Regions from separate parts of the Kitasatospora sp. NPDC085879 genome, predicted to be linked through region 1. Evidence: riboswitches for the same ligand, from Rfam matches in the RefSeq annotation. Region 1 holds a riboswitch; the other holds the start of a gene.
What was found. A riboswitch is a leader RNA that binds a small molecule or an ion and turns the genes downstream of it on or off. The one in region 1 is predicted to bind S-adenosylmethionine.

Region 1 (9,559 bases):
CGGTGGTGGTGCCGTCACCCGCGACGTCGTCGGTCTTCTTGGCGACCTCCTTGACGAGCTCCGCGCCGATCTTCTCGTACGGGTCCTCGAGCTCGATCTCCTTGGCGATGGAGACACCGTCGTTGGTGATCGTGGGGGCGCCCCACTTCTTCTCAAGGACGACGTTGCGGCCCTTGGGGCCGAGCGTGACCTTGACGGCGTCGGCAAGCTGGTTCATGCCGCGCTCAAGGCCGCGGCGAGCTTCCTCATCAAAAGCGATGATCTTGGCCATCTGAAGTGGTCCTCCGGGACACGGTCGACTGCTCGGACCAGAGGTGCCCGCGACGGACGGCCCTGTGAGCGGGGGTCCTTTCCCCTACCGCTCGACGGGGCCTCACCGACCCGGTCCGCTTGTCACTCTCAAGCTGTGAGTGCTAACGCCAATGATTAGCACTCACGGGTGGCGAGTGCAAGCCCGATCGCCGTGTCCCGGCGGAACGGCCGCACCGGTTCCGGACATGACGCAGGCCCGTACGACGTGTCGTACGGGCCTGGCGCGAAGAAAGTCGCCGACCAGCTCGTGACGAGCCGAGGGCTCCGCAGGTCGAAGGTCAGCCCGCAGCGGCGCGAACCATGTCCGCCTGCGGCCCCTTCTGCCCCTGGGAGATCTCGAACTCGACCCGCTGGCCCTCCTCGAGGGTGCGGTAGCCGTCCATCTGGATCGCGCTGTAGTGGACGAACACGTCCGCACCACCGTCGACCGCGATGAAGCCGTAGCCCTTCTCCGCGTTGAACCACTTGACGGTGCCCTGAGCCATTCCGAACTCCCCTTGTGCTGTGCTGGCCATTCACGGGTCCGCAGTCTTTGCGGGCCCAGGTCCGGTGGGCCGGCCCGAGGGAACCCCCCCTGGGCACAGCCGTGCACGCCGCAGACCACCGCCCGGGGCCCCGGTACGGGCCCGACGGACGGGTGAATGCGTCGACCGCGGCTGAATGTATCCGGACAGGTGCCCTGTGCAACAGGGTCAACTTCGGGGAAATCCCGGGCTGCACCAAGGGATATGACGGGATGAAAGTGCCCGATCTCGGCATTTCACGCCGGACATAACGGGCAGAAAACGACATATTGCCGCAGGAATTCTGACACTTGCCTGACAGGTTCGCTCCCGTGCCGTCCGCTTCCCGTCTCAGCGGGCGGACGTGGCCGACGATCGGCGCCAGAGCCTTGCGCACACGATCCAGCCGCCCGGGCCGGGGTGCGCCATTCCTGGTATTACCGCTGATCAGAATGGGCGGCGCGGAGGGGAGCACTGCCACCGCCCCGAACTCTACTCCCCGTCAGGCGGTGCTTTTTCCACCCGACACGGCGAGAGCCGCCGCCGGACCGGAAAATAGGATTCCGGTCCCGGCGGCGGCTCGCCGCGGGCAGGGTGCGGGGCTCAGCAGCCGCCGGCCACCGCGGGGATGATCGACACCGTGGCGCCGTCCTTGATCGCCGTCTCCAGGCCCTCGGCGAAGCGCACGTCGTCGTCGTTCACGTAGACGTTGACGAAGCGGCGGAGCTTGCCGGCGTCGTCCAGGATGCGGGCGGAGATGCCGGTGTGGTTCTGCTCCAGGTCGGCCACGACGGCGGCCAGGGTGTCGCCCTCGGCGGTCACCTCGGCCGCACCGCCGGTGTAGGTGCGCAGGATGGTCGGGATGCGGACGGTGGCGCTCATGGGCGTGCTCCTTGGCGGAAGGGGTTGGCTGCTCAGGCGAGGCCGGCGGCGCGGAAGGACTCCAGCGTCGGGCGGATGGTGGCGGTCAGGCCGGAGTCGGCGACCGCGTCGAGGGTCTTCAGGCCGTCGCCGGTGTTGATGGCCACGGTCTCCTTCGACGGGTCCAGCTGCCCGGTCTCGACCAGCTTCTTCAGGACGCCGACGGTCACGCCGCCGGCGGTCTCGGCGAAGATGCCCTCGGTGCGCGCCAGCAGCTTGATGGCGGCCACCACCTCGGCGTCGGTGACGTCCTCGACCGCACCGCCGGTGCGGCGGGCGATGTCGAGCACGTACGGGCCGTCGGCCGGGTTGCCGATCGCCAGGGACTTGGCGATGGTCTGCGGCTTGACCGGGCGGATCACGTCGTGGCCGGCCTTGAAGGCGGCGGAGATCGGGGAGCAGCCCTCGGCCTGGGCGCCGAAGATCTTGTACGGGCGGTCCTCGACCAGGCCGAGCTTGATCAGTTCCTGCAGGCCCTTGTCGATCTTGGTGAGCTGCGAGCCGGAGGCGATCGGGATCACGATCTGCTCGGGCAGCCGCCAGCCGAGCTGCTCGCAGATCTCGAAGGCCAGCGTCTTGGAACCCTCGCCGTAGTACGGGCGGAGGTTGACGTTGACGAAGCCCCAGCCCTCGCCGGCCGGGTCGCCGATCAGCTCGGAGCAGAAGCGGTTCACGTCGTCGTAGTTGCCGTCGATGCCGATCAGGGCGCCGCCGTACACGCCGGCCATGACGATCTTGCCCTGCTCCAGGTCGTGCGGGATGAACACGCAGGACTTGAAGCCGGCCCGGGCGGCGGCCGCGCCGACCGCGCCGGCCAGGTTGCCGGTGGACGAGCAGGACAGGGTGGTGAAGTCGAAGGCGCGGGCGGCCTCGATGGCGCAGGCGACCACGCGGTCCTTGAAGGAGTGTGTCGGGTTGCCGGAGTCGTCCTTGACGTGCAGCTGGGCGGTGAAGCCGAGCTCACGGCCCAGGTTGTCGGCCTTGACCAGCGGGGTCCAGCCCGGGTTGAGGTTGGGCTTGCCGGCCACGTCGGCGGGCACCGGCAGCAGCGGGGCGTAGCGCCAGATGCTGGCCGGGCCGGCCTCGATGCGCTTGCGGAGTTCGGCGGCGTCGTAGCCGGAGTAGTCGTACGCGATCTCCAGCGGGCCGAAGCACTCGAGGCACGCGAAGCTCGGGCCGAGCGGGAAGCGGGTGCCGCACTCGCGACAGGAAAGGGCTGCGGCCGGACCGAGGTCGACGGTGGCAGCGGGTGCAGGGGTAGCGGTAGCCATGCTGGCGGAGGCCTCTCTCCTCATCTTCCCCGTGGCGCGGTTGCGCCACAGGCCGGAATTGGCACCTGTCCCGCGGGGGCCTGCGACCGCCACGCGAGAAGGTTGCCGGGACGTCGACGGGCCGTTCCCTCAGTCCCTCTGGATGAGCTCTGTGAAGTTGTGTGTTGTGCGCTGCGGCGACCCCGGCGTGCGAAGGCGCGACCGCAGTACGAAGACTGTATCCGAAGGCACCGGCGCCGAAAGGCGGCGTCCGATCCGCGAGATGGAAGTTACGAGGAGCGAGACCGTGACCGAGCAGCCCCGTCCCGACGTGCTCCCCGAGGTCGCGTCCTGGCTGCGTCGCCGCTCCTGGGCGGCGGCCGACTACCCGGTGGAGCGGCTGCTCGCCGCCAAGCGGGCGGCGGGGAGCGCGGGAACGGTCAGCGTGGTGCTGCCCGCCCTCGACGAGGAGCCCACCGTCGGGGAGATCGTCGCCACCGTCCGCACCGAGCTGATGGAGCGTCACCCGCTGGTCGACGAGCTGGTCGTGGTGGACTCGGGCTCGGTCGACCGGACGGCCGAGATCGCCCGGGCGGCCGGCGCCCGAGTGGTGCACCGCGACGACCTCCTGCCCCGGCTGCCGGCCGCCCCCGGCAAGGGCGAGGTGCTCTGGCGGTCGCTGCTGGCCACCTCCGGCGCGGTGGTCTGCTTCGTCGACGCGGACCTGCGCGAGTTCGACCCGGCCTTCGTCACCGGGATCGTCGGGCCGCTGCTCACCGACCCCGGGCTGCAGCTGGTCAAGGCGATGTACGACCGGCCGCTGGAGACCGCGGGCGCGGTGGTACCGGCCGGCGGCGGTCGGGTGACCGAGCTCGTCGCCCGCCCGCTGATCAACCTGCACTGGCCGCAGCTGGCCGGCTTCGTCCAGCCGCTCGGCGGCGAGTACGCGGCCCGCCGCTCGCTGCTGGAGCGGCTGCCCTTCCCGACCGGGTACGGGGTGGAGCTCGGGCTGCTGGTGGACGCTCTGGAGGCGGTCGGGCTGGACGCGCTGGCCCAGGTCGACGTCGGGGTCCGGCACCACCGCCACCAGGACGGGCAGGCGCTCGGGCGGATGGCCGCCACGATCTACCGCACCGCCCTGGAGCGGCTGGACCGCACCCACCGGCTGAAGGCCGGCGAGGACCTGGTGCACCCGCTGCTCACCCAGTTCAGCCGCGATCCGGGCACAGCCGGCTTCACCGCGCACACCCACGAGGTGACCGCCCTGGAGCGGCCGCCGATGCGCACCGTGCCCGAGTACCGGGAGCGCTGAGCGGCACCCGCCGCGGCCGCCGGATGGTTTGCCGCGGCGGTCGCGCGGCAAGCTAGGGGATATGGCCGATCTCGCGTTCGAACGCACGCAGCAGTCCGGCGCCGCCCCCGTCCTGGTGGCCTCGAACCGCGGCCCGGTGTCCTTCAGCAGCGGGGACGACGGCACGCTCACCCTGAAGAGAGGCGGCGGCGGCCTGGTGTCCGGGCTCTCCGCGATCGCCGACCCGTCGGCGGTCTGGGTCTGCGCCGCCCTCGGCGACGCCGACCGGCAGGCCGCCCGGCAGGCCCCGGACGGGCGGCTCGACCTGGCCGGCCACGACGTCGGCGGACAGGCCGTCCGGATGCTGGACATCGAGCCCGGCACCTTCGCCCGCGCCTACAACGGCATCGCCAACTCCACCCTGTGGTTCGTCCACCACCTGCTGTACGACACCCCGGTCAGCCCCGTCTTCGACGACCGGTTCCGGCGCGAGTGGGAGTCCTACACCGCGTACAACACCGCCTTCGCCGAGGCGCTGGCCGCCGAGGCCGCCCCCGGCGCCGCCGTCCTGGTGCAGGACTACCACCTGTCGCTCGCCCCGGCGCTGCTCCGCGCGCTCCGGCCGGACCTGCGGATCGGGCACTTCTCGCACACCCCGTGGGCGCCGCCGGAGTACTACCGCCTGCTGCCCGACGACGTCGCCGCCGAGGTGCTCGCCGGCATCCTGGGCGCCGACCGGGCCGGCTTCCTCACCGAACGGTGGGCGCTCGCCTTCGCCGACTGCTGCGAGGCGGTGCTCGGCGCCACCGTGGACCGCGCGGCCCGCACCGTCACCCACGACGGGCGCACCACGCGCCTGGGCGTGCACGGGCTCGGCGCCGACGCCGACTTCCTGCGCGAGCGCGCGCACCGGCCGGACGTGGACGCCCGGCTGGCGGCGCTCCGCGAGGCGGTGGGCGACCGGCGGACGATCGTCCGGGTCGACCGCACCGAACTCAGCAAGAACATCGTCCGCGGCCTGCTCGCCTACCGGCACCTGCTGCGCAGCCGGCCCGAGTGGCTGGAGCGGGTCGTCCACATCGCCTTCGCCTACCCCTCCCGGCACGACCTGCCGGAGTACCGCGAGTACACGGCGGCGGTGCAGCGGATCGCCCGGGAGATCACCGACGAGTTCGCCACGGCCGACTGGCAGCCGCTGATCCTGCACGTCAACGACGACTTCCCGCGGTCGCTGGCGGCCTACCGGCTGGCCGACGTGGCGCTGGTCAACCCGATCCGGGACGGCATGAACCTGGTCGCCAAGGAGGTCCCGGTGGTCTCCGACGCGGGCTGCGCCCTGGTGCTCTCCCGCGAGGCGGGCGCGTACGCGGAACTCGCCGAGGACGCGATCACGGTCAACCCGTACGACGTGATCGCCACCGCGGACGCGCTGCACCGGGCGCTGACCATGCCTGCGGAGGAGCGCGCCGACCGCACCAAGCGGCTCACCGCAGCGGCCACCGCGCTGCCTCCGCAGCAGTGGTTCCTCGACCAGCTCAACGCCCTCGGCTGACACCCGAGGCACATGGCTGACCACTCAGGGGCGCTACCTCTCAGCGCCCAGTTCCTCGGCGAGGGCCGCCAGCAGCTCCACCAGGCCGGCCGGGCCCGGGACGACGAGGTCCGCCCGGTCGGCCAGTTCGCGCACCGGCGCCTCGCCGGTGGTCGGGCCGCTGCAGACGAGCAGGCCGGACAGGCCCTCGCCGCGGCGCTTCTCGACGGCGGCGAAGGCGGCCAGGTCGCCGAGGTCGTCGCCGGCGTAGAGCACCGTGCGGGCGGACCGCTCGGCGAGGAAGGCCTCCAGGGCGCCGCCCTTGTCGACGCCGGGCGGGCGCAGCTCCAGCACGAACCGGCCGGGTTCGACGACGAGCCCGTGCTCGGCGGCGAAGGCGGCCAGCGGGGCGCGCAGCCGGTCCATGGCGGGCTGCGGTTCGGCGGTGCGGCGGGTGTGCACGGCGAGCGCGCGGCCCTTGTCCTCCGTCCAGGTGCCCTCGGGGGCGCCCTCGCGGGCCAGCAGGGCGGGCAGTGCGGCGCGGGCGGCGGCGACGCCGGGCGGCGGCTCGGGGGCGGTGAGCGCCCCGGTGTGCGCGTCCCAGCGCTCGGCGCCGTACTGGCCGAGCACGGTCAGGTGCTCCAGCCCCGGGACACCGTCGAAGCCGCCGAAGGCGACCGCGTCCGCCGCGGGGCGGCCGGTGACCACGGCCACCGCGCCGACCCGGGGGGCCAGCGCGGCCAGCACGACGGCGGCCTCGGGGTGTGCCCGGGCGGTGGTCGGGTCGGCGACGATCGGGGCCAGCGTCCCGTCGAAGTCGAGGGCTACCACGGCCTCGCCGGGTGCGGCCAGCAGCGCCGCCAGACCGTCCCGCCCGGCGGCCGTGCTCGGTGTGAACTGCTCAGGAATGCCCATGTCCGGGACGGTACCCAGGCTCGGGCGCCGGACACCGTCAGCGCTCGGCGCGCCGCCGCTCACGGATCCGGCGCAGCCGGTTGACCAGCACCGGGTCGGCGGCGAGCGCCTCCGGATTGTCCAGCAGGGCGTTGAGCAGCTGGTAGTAGCGGGTCGCGGAGACGTCCAGCTCGACGCGGATCGCCCGCTCCTTGGCGCCGGCGGTGCGCCAGGGCCGGGCCTCCAGGGCGAGCACCGCGCGGTCCCGCTCGGTCAGGGGGGCCATCGTCCACCTCCTCTTACGAGGTGTCATTCTGCCCGGCCGGTGCGACACACTCTGCCGACCCCGTCCGGGGGCCCGGCCCGGCTAGCGTCGTGGCATGACCTTCGCCGTGCACATCCCCGACGCCGAGCTGGAACCCGATCCGCTCGACCCCGACCAGATCGTCGCCGGTTCGCCCGAGGTGACCGGCAAGGTGCTGTGGTCCTCACCGGACGGCCGGCAGCTGCGCGGCCTGTGGCAGATCACCCCGGGCACGGTGACCGACACCGAGGCGGACGAGCTGTTCGTGGTGGTGAGCGGCCGGGCCACCATCGAGGTCGAGGGCGGCCCGGTCCTGGAGGTCGGCCCGGGCGACGCGGCCGTCCTGCACGCAGGCGACCGGACGACCTGGACGGTGCACGAGACCCTGCGCAAGGCGTACGCGATCACGCTGCCCTGAGCCGTCCCGTGCTCAGCGCCGGCTGCGGCCCGCCTCGGTGGCGGCGGCGGTCTGCAGGGCGGCGAGCGCGTCGTTGCCGTCGCGCTTCACCGCGGCGCCGATCTGCTGCTTCACCAGGCCGCTGACCTTGTCCCAGGACGGGTCGCCGTAGGGGTAGAAGTTGGCGGTCGGCAGGGCGTTGAGGAATTCGGCGAGGTCGCGGTGGCGGCCGCTGCCGGTCATCTCGGTGCGGGTCTCCTGGGTGACCGGCAGCAGGTTGTACTGCTCGTCGAAGGCGAGCTGGTTGTCGGTGCGGTAGAGGAAGCCGAGGAACTTCTTGATCTCGGTGCGGTGGCCGTTGGCCTTGAAGGCCATCATCCAGTCGGCCACGCCGAAGGTGGCCGGCTTGACCGAGGAGTCCTTGCGCGGGATCGCCGCCGTGCCGTAGTCGATCTTCGCGGCGGTGGCCTTGGCGACCAGGCCGGGGTGGCCGTTGAGCATCGCGACCTTGCCCGCCGCGAAGTCGCTGAAGGCGGTCTTGCGGTCGGTCGCGGCCGGGTCGGCGTAGGTGAGGTGCTTGTCGACCAGGTTGGTGCGCAGCCAGGCGAAGGTGGCCCGGTTCTGCGGGGAGTCGAAGGTGTAGTTGCCGGCGTTGTCGGCGAGGCCGCCGCCCCCGCCCATGGCCCAGATCATGGATTCGGCCTGGGCCTCCTCCGGGCCGAGCGGCAGCGCGTACGGGGTGACCCCGGGCACCTTGGCCCTGATGAGTTCGGCGTCCTTGCGCAGTTCGTCCCAGGTGGTGGGCGGGGCGGTGATGCCGGCCTTGGCGAAGACCGCCTTGTTGTAGAAGAAGACCCGGGTCGAGGCGACGAACGGGATGCCGTACTGGCTTCCGAGGACCTGGCCGGCGCGTGAGAAGGCGTCGATCATGCCGGCCTGGGTGTCGATGGAGAGGACCTCGGTGGCCGGGTAGAGCCGGTCGGCGGCGACCTGGTCGGCGAAGCCGCCGGTCTGCACGAGGTCGGGGGTGTGGCCGGAGGCGATCAGCTGGGCGACCCGCTTGTCGATGTCGTTCCAGCTCTGCAGGTCGAGTTCGACCTTGACGCCGGGATTGGCCTCCTCGAAGCGGTGGATCACGTCGTCCCAGAAGTGCGAGGTGCTGTTGACCTCGTTGTCGCCGTAGTCGGCGGCGACCAGGCGCAGGGTGACGTCTCCGCCGCCGTCGCCGGAGCCGAGGGTGCTGCAGCCGGTGGCGAGGACGAGGGCGAGTGCGGGCAGCAGGGTGCGACAGGAGCGGAGCGGGTTCGTGCGGGTGAGGGTGTTCACGCGGGACCGCCTTCGGAAGGGGAAGCTGCGCCACCCTCCCAAGCGTCCGCCGGTGTGGTCCAGACCTGTTCGCGCGGTAGTTATCGAAGTGTCAGACCTCGTTGCACCGGCTGCAATCGGAACCGGGCAGATCCGGGCATTCCGCGTGGCGGTTCAGACGGCGATCACCTGGACGCCGGCCTCCGTGAACGCCCGCGTCAGCTCCTCGTCGGCCGCGGAGTCGGTGACCAGGGTGTCGATCGCGTCCAGGCCACAGATCCGGGCGAAGGCGCGGCGGCCCAGCTTGGAGGAGTCGGCGGCGACGACCACCCGACGGGCGCGCTCGGCGAGCAGCCGGTTCACCCCGGCCTCGCCCTCGTGGTGGGCGGTCGCGCCGTGCTCGACGTCGATCGCGTCCACGCCGAGCACCGTGACGTCCAGGGCGAGTTCGCCCAGCAGCAGGCCGGCCAGCGGGCCGATCAGCTCGTAGGACTGCGGGCGAGCGACACCGCCGGTGACCACGATCTTCACCTGCGGACGGACCGTCAGCTCGTTGGCGATGTTGAGGGCGTTGGTGACCACGGTGAGGCCCTGCCCGCCGCCCTCCGCGGGCTCGGTCAGGTCGGGCCGGACGGCGAGCGCCCGGGCGACCTCGGTGGTGGTGGTGCCGCCGTTGAGGCCGACCACCTCGCCGGGCGCGACCAGGCCGGCCACCGCGGCGCCGATGCGCTGCTTGGCGTCGGCGTGCCGGGCTGTCTTGTAGCGCAGTGGCAGGTCGTAGGAGACGTGGTGGGCGACGGCGCCGCCACGGGTGCGGGTGACCATCTGCTGGCGGGCCAGCTGGTCCAGGT
Region 2 (9,559 bases), on a different contig from region 1:
CTTGCGCAGGTTGGACTTGGCGAGGGTGTAGATCCCCAGCCGTCCGTCCGTCCAGTCAGCGGCAGCCTCGAACTTGTTCGCGGGCTTGGCGCGGGTGCTGGCTGGCTTGGAGGCGCCGGAAGTGGCGTTGTTCGCGGTACTCACGGCCGCTCCCAGTAGCTCGGGCCGACGGGCTCCTGGAAGTCGCCGGTGGCGACCAGGAAGCCCTTCTCGTCAGTGGTGATCTTCAGCTGCGGCAGCGGGTGACCGGCCGGGCCGAAGATGACGCGCGCGCCGTCCGCCAGGTCGAAGGTCGACTGGTGGCAGGGGCAGAGCGCGTGGTGGGTCTGCTGCTCGTAGAGGCTGATCGGGCAGCCGACGTGGGTGCAGATCTTCGAGTAGGCGAGGATGCCCTCGAACCCGAGCTCGGCGGACGTCTTGTCCTTCAGGTCCTCCGGAGCGATCCGGATGATCATCAGGGCGTCCTTGGCGATCTGCTCCTGGAAGATCTCCTGGTCCTCCTCCAGGCCCTCGGGCTTGGCGAAGGTCAGCGAGCCGGTGACGATGTCCTCGGGCTTCATCGGCTCGTTGGTGTTCATGTTGATCAGCTTGAGGGGCTTGGCCGGGGTGGCCAGCTCCCAGCCGGTGTGCGCCAGCTTGTCCTCGGGCAGCGGGCCCAGGTCGCGCAGCAGCACCACACCGGAGAGCGGCACCAGCGCCATCGAGCCGATCAGGGTGTTGCGGAGCATCTTGCGGCGGCCGAAGCCGGACTCCGCGGCGCCGGTCTGGAACTGCTCGATGACATCGGCACGCAGCTCGTCGTCCGCCTCGATCGGGTGGCGGTCGGCCGGGATCTCGTGGTCCGACATCAGGGTGCGCGCCCAGTGGACGGCGCCCGCACCGATGCAGAAGAGCGCCACACCGAGGGTCATGCCGAGCGCGAAGTTCAGCGCGCTGACGTGGCCCAGCGGGAAGATGTAGACGATCTTGTCGATGTCGATCGCCACGTACGAGGCGATGAAACCGACGGTGGCGAGCATCGAGACGATGAACAGCAGGGAGACCTGCCGCTCGGCGCGCTTGGCGGCGCGCTCGTCGATGTCGGTCCGGCGCGGCCCGTGGGCCGGCAGACCGGGGTCGGCGAACGGGTCGCCGTGGACGGCGACCTCGTGCCCTTCGGAGCCGTGCGACTCCGGCAGCTTCTCGTCAGACATCTCGTGGCTCATGACTTCTTGGCCTTGGTGGTGTGGGCGGCGACCCAGATCGCGACCACGATGAGCGAACCGAGGGCGAAGATCCAGCCGAACAGACCCTCGGTCACCGGACCGAGGCTGCCCAGCGAGAGGCCACCGGGGTTGGGCTCGTCGTTGGTGTGGCTGACCCAGGCCACGATCTGCTTCTTCTGCTCCTCCGGCATGGTGGTGTCGGGGAACGAGGGCATGTTCTGCGGGCCGGTCTGCATGGCCTCGTAGATGTGCTTCGGGGAGGTGCCCTCCAGCGACGGGGCGTACTTGCCCTTCGTCAGAGCGCCGCCCTTACCGGCGAAGTTGTGGCACTGGGCGCAGTTGGTCCGGAAGAGCTCGCCGCCCTTGGCCACGTCGTTCGGGTCGGTGGAGGTGTACTGCTCCTTGGTCGGAACGACCGGGCCGGGGCCGAGCGAGGCCACGTAGGCGGCCAGCTGGTCGATCTGGGCCTGGGAGTAGACGACCTTCTTGGCGGGCACCTGGGCGCCGCTCTGCTGGGCCGGCATACGGCCGGTGCCGACCTGGAAGTCGACCGCGGCGGAACCCACGCCCACCAGGCTCGGGCCGTCGGAGCTGCCCTGGCCGTCGAGGCCGTGGCAGGAGGAGCAGCCCACGGCGAAGAGCTTCTTGCCCTCTTCGATGGCGAGCGACTGCGCGGAGGTGTCGGCCTGCGCCTTCTCGGCGGGCGCGAACGCGGCGTACAGCCCCCCGGTGGCCGCCAGGGCGAGAAGTAGGACGACCAGCGCCGCCAGTGGGTGGCGCCGTCGTGCGGAGAGCTTTTTCACGGATTAACCCCGGTGTCAGGATCTGGTCGGCTGGGTGGCTGCGCCCGCGGGAGCCGGTCTGCTCGGGGCCGGTACCCGGGGCGGGGCGGACTGTCGGCGGGGCTCCCGCACGGGGCGGGTGCTCTCCGGCCGGCGGCCAGCGACCTGATCAGCCTTTACTTGATCAGGTAGATGGTCGCGAACAGGCCGATCCACACGACGTCGACGAAGTGCCAGTAGTACGACACCACGATCGCGGCGGTGGCCTGCTCGTGCGTGAACCGCCTGGCGGCGTACGTCCGCCCCAGGACCAGCAGGAAGGCGATCAGACCACCCGTCACGTGCAGGCCGTGGAAGCCGGTGGTCAGGTAGAACACCGTGCCGTACGGGTCCGAGGACAGCGACAGGCCGTCCACCTTGACCAGCTCGGTGTACTCGAAGATCTGGCCGCCGATGAAGATCGCACCCATCACGAAGGTGATGTAGAACCACGAGCGGAGCTTCTTCACGTCACCGCGCTCGGCGGCGAAAACGCCGAGCTGGCAGGTGAGGGAGGAGAGCACCAGGATCGTGGTGTTCACCGAGGAGAACGGCACGTTGAGGGCTTCCGCCTTCTCCGCCCAGAACTCCGAGCCCATGACCGAGCGGAGCGTGAAGTACATCGCGAACAGGGCCGCGAAGAACATCAGCTCGGAGCTCAGCCAGACGATGGTTCCGACGCTGACCAGGTTCGGCCTGTTGACCGCTCCGTGCGCGTGTCCGGTTTCTGTTGCTGTTGCTGTCGCCACGACGGACATTATGTCGGTCCCTTATTCCGTCTTCACGCCGGGGGGTGCTCCTCGGAGTGTCCGGTGCGTGCGGTATGCCCCCCTGGGCCTGGCCTGCGTCGACGCCCGGAGGGCCGGTTGGCCGCGTGTCCGTTTTCTGATGGTTGTTCGGGGTGGGCGATGCCGGGTACCCCGCGCGGGTGAGATCCGGGCGCGGCGGGTTGAGGGAGATCGCGTCAGGGACTCACCGGGACGGCTCCGCCGGAGTAGCATCCGGAGGTGAACGTGGTCCGGATCACACTGGGCCGTTCGGAGCTGTACATATAAGAGGACGAGCACCCGGGAGCAGGGCCCATGGCGCACACGACCGACGAGACGCTCACCGTTCTCGTCTACAGCGACGACCGCAACACCCGCGAGGAGGTCACCCTGGCGCTCGGCCGCCGGCCCGCCGCCGACCTCCCCGCCGTCGAGTACCTGGAGTGCGCCACCACCCCGGCCGTCCTCCGCGCCCTCGAGAAGGGCGGCGTCGACCTGTGCGTGCTGGACGGCGAGGCCGTCCCCGCCGGCGGCCTCGGCCTCACCCGCCAGCTCAAGGACGAGATCTACGGCTGCCCGCCCGTCCTGGTCCTCATCGGCCGCCCGCAGGACTCCTGGCTCGCCGCCTGGAGCCGGGCCGACGCCGCGATCGCCCGGCCGGTCGACCCGGTCGCGCTCGCCGACGCCGCGGCCACCCTGCTCCGCGGCCGGATCGCCCGGCGGACACCCGCACACCACTGACACCCGCACACCACTGACACCCGCGCACCACTGACAAGGGCGCACCACCCACCCGTCTCACCAGGAGAGAAGGGGCGGCGGGATCGGCGCGGCCGCCCGCCGCCGCTCGCTAGGCTGGCTCCGTCCCTGTATCGGCGCACTACCGATGAGAGCTGGAGTCGGCCATGGTGAACGTGAACCCTGCGAACGGCGGCAAGGACCCCGTGCAGGTGGTCCGCACCTGGCCGGACGTCCTGTCGGCACTGCTGCGCGGCGAGAACCTCGCGGAGGCGGACACCTCCTGGGCGATGGACCAGATCATGAGCGGCGAGGCCTCGCCCGTCCAGGTGGCCGGCTTCATGGTCGCGCTGCGGGCGAAGGGCGAGACCGTCGAGGAGATCGCCGGCCTGGTCGACGCCATGTACGCGCACGCCGAGCCGCTGCACATCCCCGGGCCCGCCGTCGACATCGTCGGCACGGGCGGTGACCGCGCCAAGACCGTCAACATCTCCACCATGTCGGCGATCGTGGCGGCCGCGGCCGGAGCCAAGGTCGTCAAGCACGGCAACCGGGCCTCCTCCTCCGCCTCCGGCTCCTCGGACGTGCTGGAGAAGCTCGGCGTCAGCCTCGACCTCGGCGCCCGCCGGGTCGCCGAGGTGGCCGAGGAGGTCGGCCTGACCTTCTGCTTCGCGGCCAAGTTCCACCCCGCGATGCGGCACGCGGCCACCGCGCGGGCCGGGCTCGGCGTGCCCACCGCCTTCAACATCCTCGGGCCGCTGACCAACCCGGCGAAGGTCACCTCGCACGCCGTCGGCTGCTTCGACACCCGGCTGGCCGGGCTGATCGCGGGCGTTTTCGCCCGCCGCGGCGCCTCCGCGCTGGTCTTCCGCGGCGACGACGGCCTCGACGAACTGACCGTCTGCACCACCTCGCACGTCTGGATCGTCAAGAACGGTGCCGTCACCGAGACCTCGTTCGACCCGCGGGACGTCGGGATCGAGCTGGCCGGGATCGAGGCGCTGCGAGGAGCCGACGCCGAGCACAACGCCGGTGTCGCACGGCGGGTGTTCGCCGGCGAGCGGGGGCCCGTCCGGGACGCCGTCCTGCTCAACACCGCCGCCGCACTGGCCGCGATCGACCTCACCGACGCCCCGCTGACCGAGCAGCTCGCGGCGGGGATCGAGCGGGCGGCGGCCGCGATCGACTCCGGCACGGCCGAGGCCACCCTCAAGCGCTGGGCCGAGGCCACGCAGAAGTAGTCCGAGGCCGCACGGACGCAGGGCGGAGCCCGTCAGGGGCGCGTGGGGCACAGCCCCACGCGCCCCTGTCCGTCTTGACCGGTCGCGCGGCGGTCACCTAGAGTCTCCGGCAGGTCATGAGTGGCAGCGTCAAGCCCCAGCTTGCTGTCCGGCAACCCTCCGTCCGTGGCGGGGTGCCCTGGGTGAGGACCGGGCCGTGCGGCACACCGTCCGCGTGGCAAGCGCGGACTTCCGGCGACGCATCCCCGGGGTCCCCACCCCGTGAAGGAGTGCATCCTCATGTCGCTGTCGACCGATCTCTGCGCCCCCCTCGCCGTTCTCGGCCACGACGTCCAGGTGCCGCTCGCCACCGGTGAGAAGGTCGGCTACGCCGCGCTCGACTACGCCGCCAGCGCTCCCGCCCTGCAGCGGGTCTGGGACGACGTCGCCGCGTACGCCCCCTACTACGGCAGCGTCCACCGCGGGGCCGGCTACCTCTCCCAGCTGTCCACCGACCTGTTCGAGCAGAGCCGCCGCACCGTCGCCGACTTCCTCGACCTGCGCGAGGGCGACCAGGTGGTGTTCACCCGCGCCACCACCGACTCGCTCAACCTGCTGGCCGGTGCGGTGCCCGCCGGCACCCGGGTCTTCGCCTTCGAGACCGAGCACCACGCCTCCCTGCTGCCCTGGCGCCACGCCGGTCTGACGGTCGAGTACCTGCGCGCCCCGCGCTCGCACGCCGAGGCCGTCGCCGCCCTGGACGCCGCGCTCGCCGCCGGCTCCGCCGAGGGCCCGCGCCTGCTGTGCGTCACCGGAGCCTCCAACGTCACCGGAGAGCTGTGGCCGATCGCCGAACTCACCGAGACCGCCCACCGGCACGGCGCCCGGGTCGTCCTGGACGCCGCCCAGCTGGCCCCGCACCACCGCCTGTCGGTCCGTGAACTCGGCGTCGACTGGGTCGCGTTCTCCGGCCACAAGCTGTACGCGCCGTTCGGCGCCGGGGTGCTGGCCGGCCGCAGCGACTGGCTGGACGCGGCCGAGCCGTACCTGGCGGGCGGCGGCGCCAGCCGCACCGTGGCCCGGGAGGCGGACGGCTCGGTGGCCGTCGAGTGGCACACCGGCCCGGCCCGGCACGAGGCCGGCTCGCCGAACGTGATCGGCGCCTACGCCATCGCCTCGGCCTGCCGGGCGCTCTCGGAGGCCGGCTTCGACGAGCTGGAGGGCCGCGAGCGGGCGCTGATCGAGCGACTCACCGCCGGGCTGGCGCGGATCCCCGAGGTCAAGGTGCTCAACCTGTTCGGCGCGGGCTCGGCCCGGGTCGGCGTGCTGTCCTTCGTCGTCCGCGGCTGGAACAGCTCGCACTTCTCGGCGGCGCTCTCCGCCGAGTACGGCATCGGTGTCCGGGACGGCCTGTTCTGCGCGCACCCGCTGGTGCGCACCCTGCTCGGCGGGGAGGAGGCGGCGCCGTCCGAGTGCGGCGCGCCGGAGCCGTCGCTGCCGGGGGAGCGTAGCCTGAACGCGATCCGGGTGAGCTTCGGCGCGGGCACCCCCGAGGAGCACGTCGACCGCTTCCTGGCCGCCGTCCGGGAGCTCGTCACCGACGGCGCCCGCTGGAACTACCGCAACGAGGGCGGCCGCTGCGTCGCCGACACCGGCCGGGCCGCCTGAGCGGCCTCGGGCCGCCTCGGCCCGCACGGGCAGGGAGTGGGCCGCCCGGCCGGGCGGCCCGGTGCCGCTACTCGTCCAGGCCGAGCGCGAACGCGGCCTCCAGGTCGTGCTGCGAGTAGGTGCGGAAGGCGATCTGGGTCTCGGTGTGCTCCACACCCGGCACCTTGTTGACCTGACCGGGGATCACCTCGGCCAGGTCCTCGTGCTGCCGCACCCGGACCATCGCCACCAGGTCGTAGCTGCCGGTCACCGAGTAGACCTCGCTGACGCCCTCGATCGCGGCGATCGCCTCGGCGATCTCGGGGATCCGGTCGACGCTGGTCTTGATGAGGACGATCGCGGTGATCACTCTTCGGCTCCTGTGTGTGGGGTACCGCCCAGCGTATCCGCCGTCAGGCGGCGCGTCTGCCCTGTCCGGGGCCGCACCGGGCGCGCCAGCAGCCAGCCCGCGCTGAAGCCGATCACGTGCACCAGGTACGCCACGCCGGGCACCGCCGGCCCGACCGGCCACCACTGCAGGGCGAACCACAGCCCGAGCACCAGCCAGGCCGGGAAGCGCAGCGGCAGGAAGAACAGCACCGGCACCAGCGTGGTCACCCGGGCCCGCGGGTAGAGCCGCAGATAGCCGCCGAGCACCCCGGCGATCGCTCCCGAGGCGCCGACCAGCGCCCGCACCGACTGGGTCGAGTCCGCCTCGGCCAGCGCCCAGCCGTACGTCGCCAGGTAGCCGATGCCCAGATAGAAGAGGAGGAAGCGCAGCCGTCCGAGCCGTTCCTCCACGTCCGGGCCGAAGACATAGAGGAAGAGCAGGTTGCCGACCAGGTGCAGCCAACCCGCGTGGACGAACAGCGAGCTGAGCACCGACAGGAACGGGATCTTGTGCGGGGTCGGCGTGACCGTGCAGCCCGGCACCGCGGGCGGCAGGGTGGCCAGCCGGGCAGCGTCCAGGGGTTTGCCGGACAGCAGCTCCGCCGGGACGGCCCCCCAGTGCTGCTCGAAGCGCTGCTCCGCGCAGACCCGGGCGGCTCCGGTGCCGTACCGCGGGTTGAGGCCGAAGCTCGGGCCGGCCAGCAGGACGAGGGCGCTCAGCGCGATCAGGGCGTAGGTGACCAGCGGCGTGCGCGCGGGCGCGGCGGCGTCCCGGCCCGCCGCTGCGCGCACGGGGGCGGGGACGGGGGCGGGGACGGCCATGACAGCGAGCATTCCTCGGCGCACCCGCGGTGACACCGCGGGTGCTGCAAGCGGGTGACCTGTCCGCCCCTCAGGACCGGTCACCGCGGGTGGTGCCGTACGCAATAGGCTTGGAGGACACCGGACCCGGGACCATCCGAGAGGACCTCCGATGACCATCGCCGCCCCCACCGCCGAGACCCGTTGGCGTTGCACGCTCTGCGGGAACCTCACCCGCTTCGACGTGACGCGCTCGGCTCGAGTGGTGGAGTACCTGCACTTCGACCTCGGCGGCGAATCGAAGGTGGAGGAGACCGAGGTGCTCAGCGAGACCCTGGAGTCGGTCCGCTGCCGCTGGTGCAACGCCGTCGACCAGGTGGAGCTCGTCCCCCGGCCGGGCGCCGACATCGCCGAGGAGCCGGCCGCGGACGCGCCGGGGGCCTGAGCCGTATCGTCTCGTCCTGACACACCCCGGTGGAGCCGGAGGCCCTCTCTTTCGGATCTTGCCGGGCGCAAGATCCGAAAGAGAGGGCCTGGGCCCCGCCGGGGTGTGTGGCGAGGTGCCCGGCTGGGCACGGTAGACGGGACAATTGCACAGAGCGGTGCATTTCGAGGGCAGCGGCCACCGGCCGCGCGGGCCCGGGGAGCAGGATCGGAGCCGAGGACGTGGTGGACGCAGCGAGCGGGCCGGCCGAGCCGCAGGGGCAGCAGCCCGCTGCGGACGCGGCGCTGCCGGACGCTTCCGGGGCCGGGCCGGAGCCCGGGCCCGGGGACACGCCGTCCGAGCAGCTGGACCGGCCGCTCCCCGAAGGGGTGCGCCGCCGGGTGGTCGGCATCGCGGCCGACGCCCTCGGTGCCATCCCGGCCGGCGAACTGCCCGCGGGGCTGCGCCCGTACGCCAAGTTCACCCCAGCCCGGCGGGCCAAGTACGCGGCCACCGCGCTGGCCGCGGCGCTGGACGCGGAGCCGGTGTTCAGGGTCCGGATAGCCGATCGGCTGCGGCTCGGCCAGCCGGACCTGGTCAAGGCGCTGGAGTCCGGCGCCGTCCCGGCAGCCGCCGACCCGATGGACGTGGCCGCCGCCGCCTACCTGCTGCGCCCGGCCGGCTGGAGCCGGCTGGTGGCCGAGGCCGGCGACGAGGTCGAACGGGCGGACGCCGAGGGCGCCGCGGCCGAGGCCGCCCGGGTGGTGGAGAAGCTGCAGGCCGAACTCGCCGAGGTGCGCGCCGCCGCCCGGGTGGACCTGGACCGGCAGCGCGCCGAGTCGGAGGGGGTGCGCCGGGAGGCGGAGTCGCTGCGCAAGCGCGTCCGGAGCCTGGAGAGCGACACCCGCCGGGCACAGGCGGAGGCCCGCAAACTGCAGACGGAGCTGGACGCGGCGCGCGCCGCGGCGGCGGCCGAACGCAGTGCGGCGGACGGCGAGGCGCGCCGGCTGCGGCACCGGATCACCGAGCTGGAGACGGCCGCCGAGGCCGGCCGGCGGTCGGCGCGCGAGGGCCGCAGCGTGGAGGACATGCGGCTGCGGCTGCTGCTCGACACGGTGCTCCAGTCGGCGCAGGGGCTGCAGCGGGAGCTGGCGCTGCCGGTGGCCCAGCTGCGGCCGGCCGACCTGGTGGACGCGGTCGAGCCGGGCTCGGCCAACCCGCACGACGTGGCGCGGCGCGGCCTGGCGGAGGACGACCCGGCACTGCTCGACCAGCTGCTGGCGATCCCTCAGGTGCACCTGGTGGTCGACGGCTACAACGTGACCAAGACCGGGTACCCGACGCTGCCGCTGGAGCAGCAGCGGATGCGGCTGCTGGGCGGTCTGGCCATGCTGGCGCAGCGCACCCAGGCCGAGGTGACCTGCGTCTTCGACGGCCAGGACCTGGACGTCCCGGTGATCATGGCGCCGCCGCGCGGGGTGCGGGTGCGCTTCAGCCGCACGGGGGAGACCGCGGACGAGCTGATCCGCCGCCTGGTGCGGGCCGA

Region 2: it holds a riboswitch for S-adenosylmethionine, as region 1 does, so the genes downstream of both, AB0P35_RS04195 (aminotransferase class V-fold PLP-dependent enzyme) here and thrC (threonine synthase) in region 1, are expected to answer to the same signal.

Annotation. Positions count from the first base shown of each region.
Region 1 is NZ_JBFBJZ010000007.1:67,246-76,804, reverse strand. It holds gene groL (chaperonin GroEL) at 1-271, opposite strand, end outside; gene AB0P35_RS07875 (cold-shock protein) at 591-797, opposite strand; gene AB0P35_RS07870 (MoaD/ThiS family protein) at 1,419-1,697, opposite strand; gene thrC (threonine synthase) at 1,730-3,007, opposite strand; SAM riboswitch class I at 3,025-3,156, opposite strand; gene AB0P35_RS07860 (glucosyl-3-phosphoglycerate synthase) at 3,318-4,298, shown strand; gene AB0P35_RS07855 (trehalose-6-phosphate synthase) at 4,360-5,829, shown strand; gene otsB (trehalose-phosphatase) at 5,863-6,723, opposite strand; gene AB0P35_RS07845 (DUF3263 domain-containing protein) at 6,761-6,988, opposite strand; gene AB0P35_RS07840 (cupin domain-containing protein) at 7,083-7,424, shown strand; gene AB0P35_RS07835 (extracellular solute-binding protein) at 7,437-8,729, opposite strand; gene AB0P35_RS07830 (DeoR/GlpR family DNA-binding transcription regulator) at 8,883-9,559, opposite strand, start outside.
Region 2 is NZ_JBFBJZ010000003.1:207,790-217,348, forward strand. It holds gene AB0P35_RS04165 (ubiquinol-cytochrome c reductase cytochrome b subunit) at 1-144, opposite strand, end outside; gene AB0P35_RS04170 (Rieske 2Fe-2S domain-containing protein) at 141-1,193, opposite strand; gene AB0P35_RS04175 (c-type cytochrome) at 1,202-2,008, opposite strand; gene AB0P35_RS04180 (heme-copper oxidase subunit III) at 2,164-2,784, opposite strand; gene AB0P35_RS04185 (hypothetical protein) at 3,109-3,534, shown strand; gene trpD (anthranilate phosphoribosyltransferase) at 3,699-4,772, shown strand; SAM riboswitch class IV at 4,885-5,002, shown strand; gene AB0P35_RS04195 (aminotransferase class V-fold PLP-dependent enzyme) at 5,052-6,419, shown strand; gene AB0P35_RS04200 (Lrp/AsnC ligand binding domain-containing protein) at 6,487-6,768, opposite strand; gene AB0P35_RS04205 (rhomboid family intramembrane serine protease) at 6,765-7,610, opposite strand; gene AB0P35_RS04210 (hypothetical protein) at 7,762-8,034, shown strand; gene AB0P35_RS04215 (NYN domain-containing protein) at 8,319-9,559, shown strand, end outside.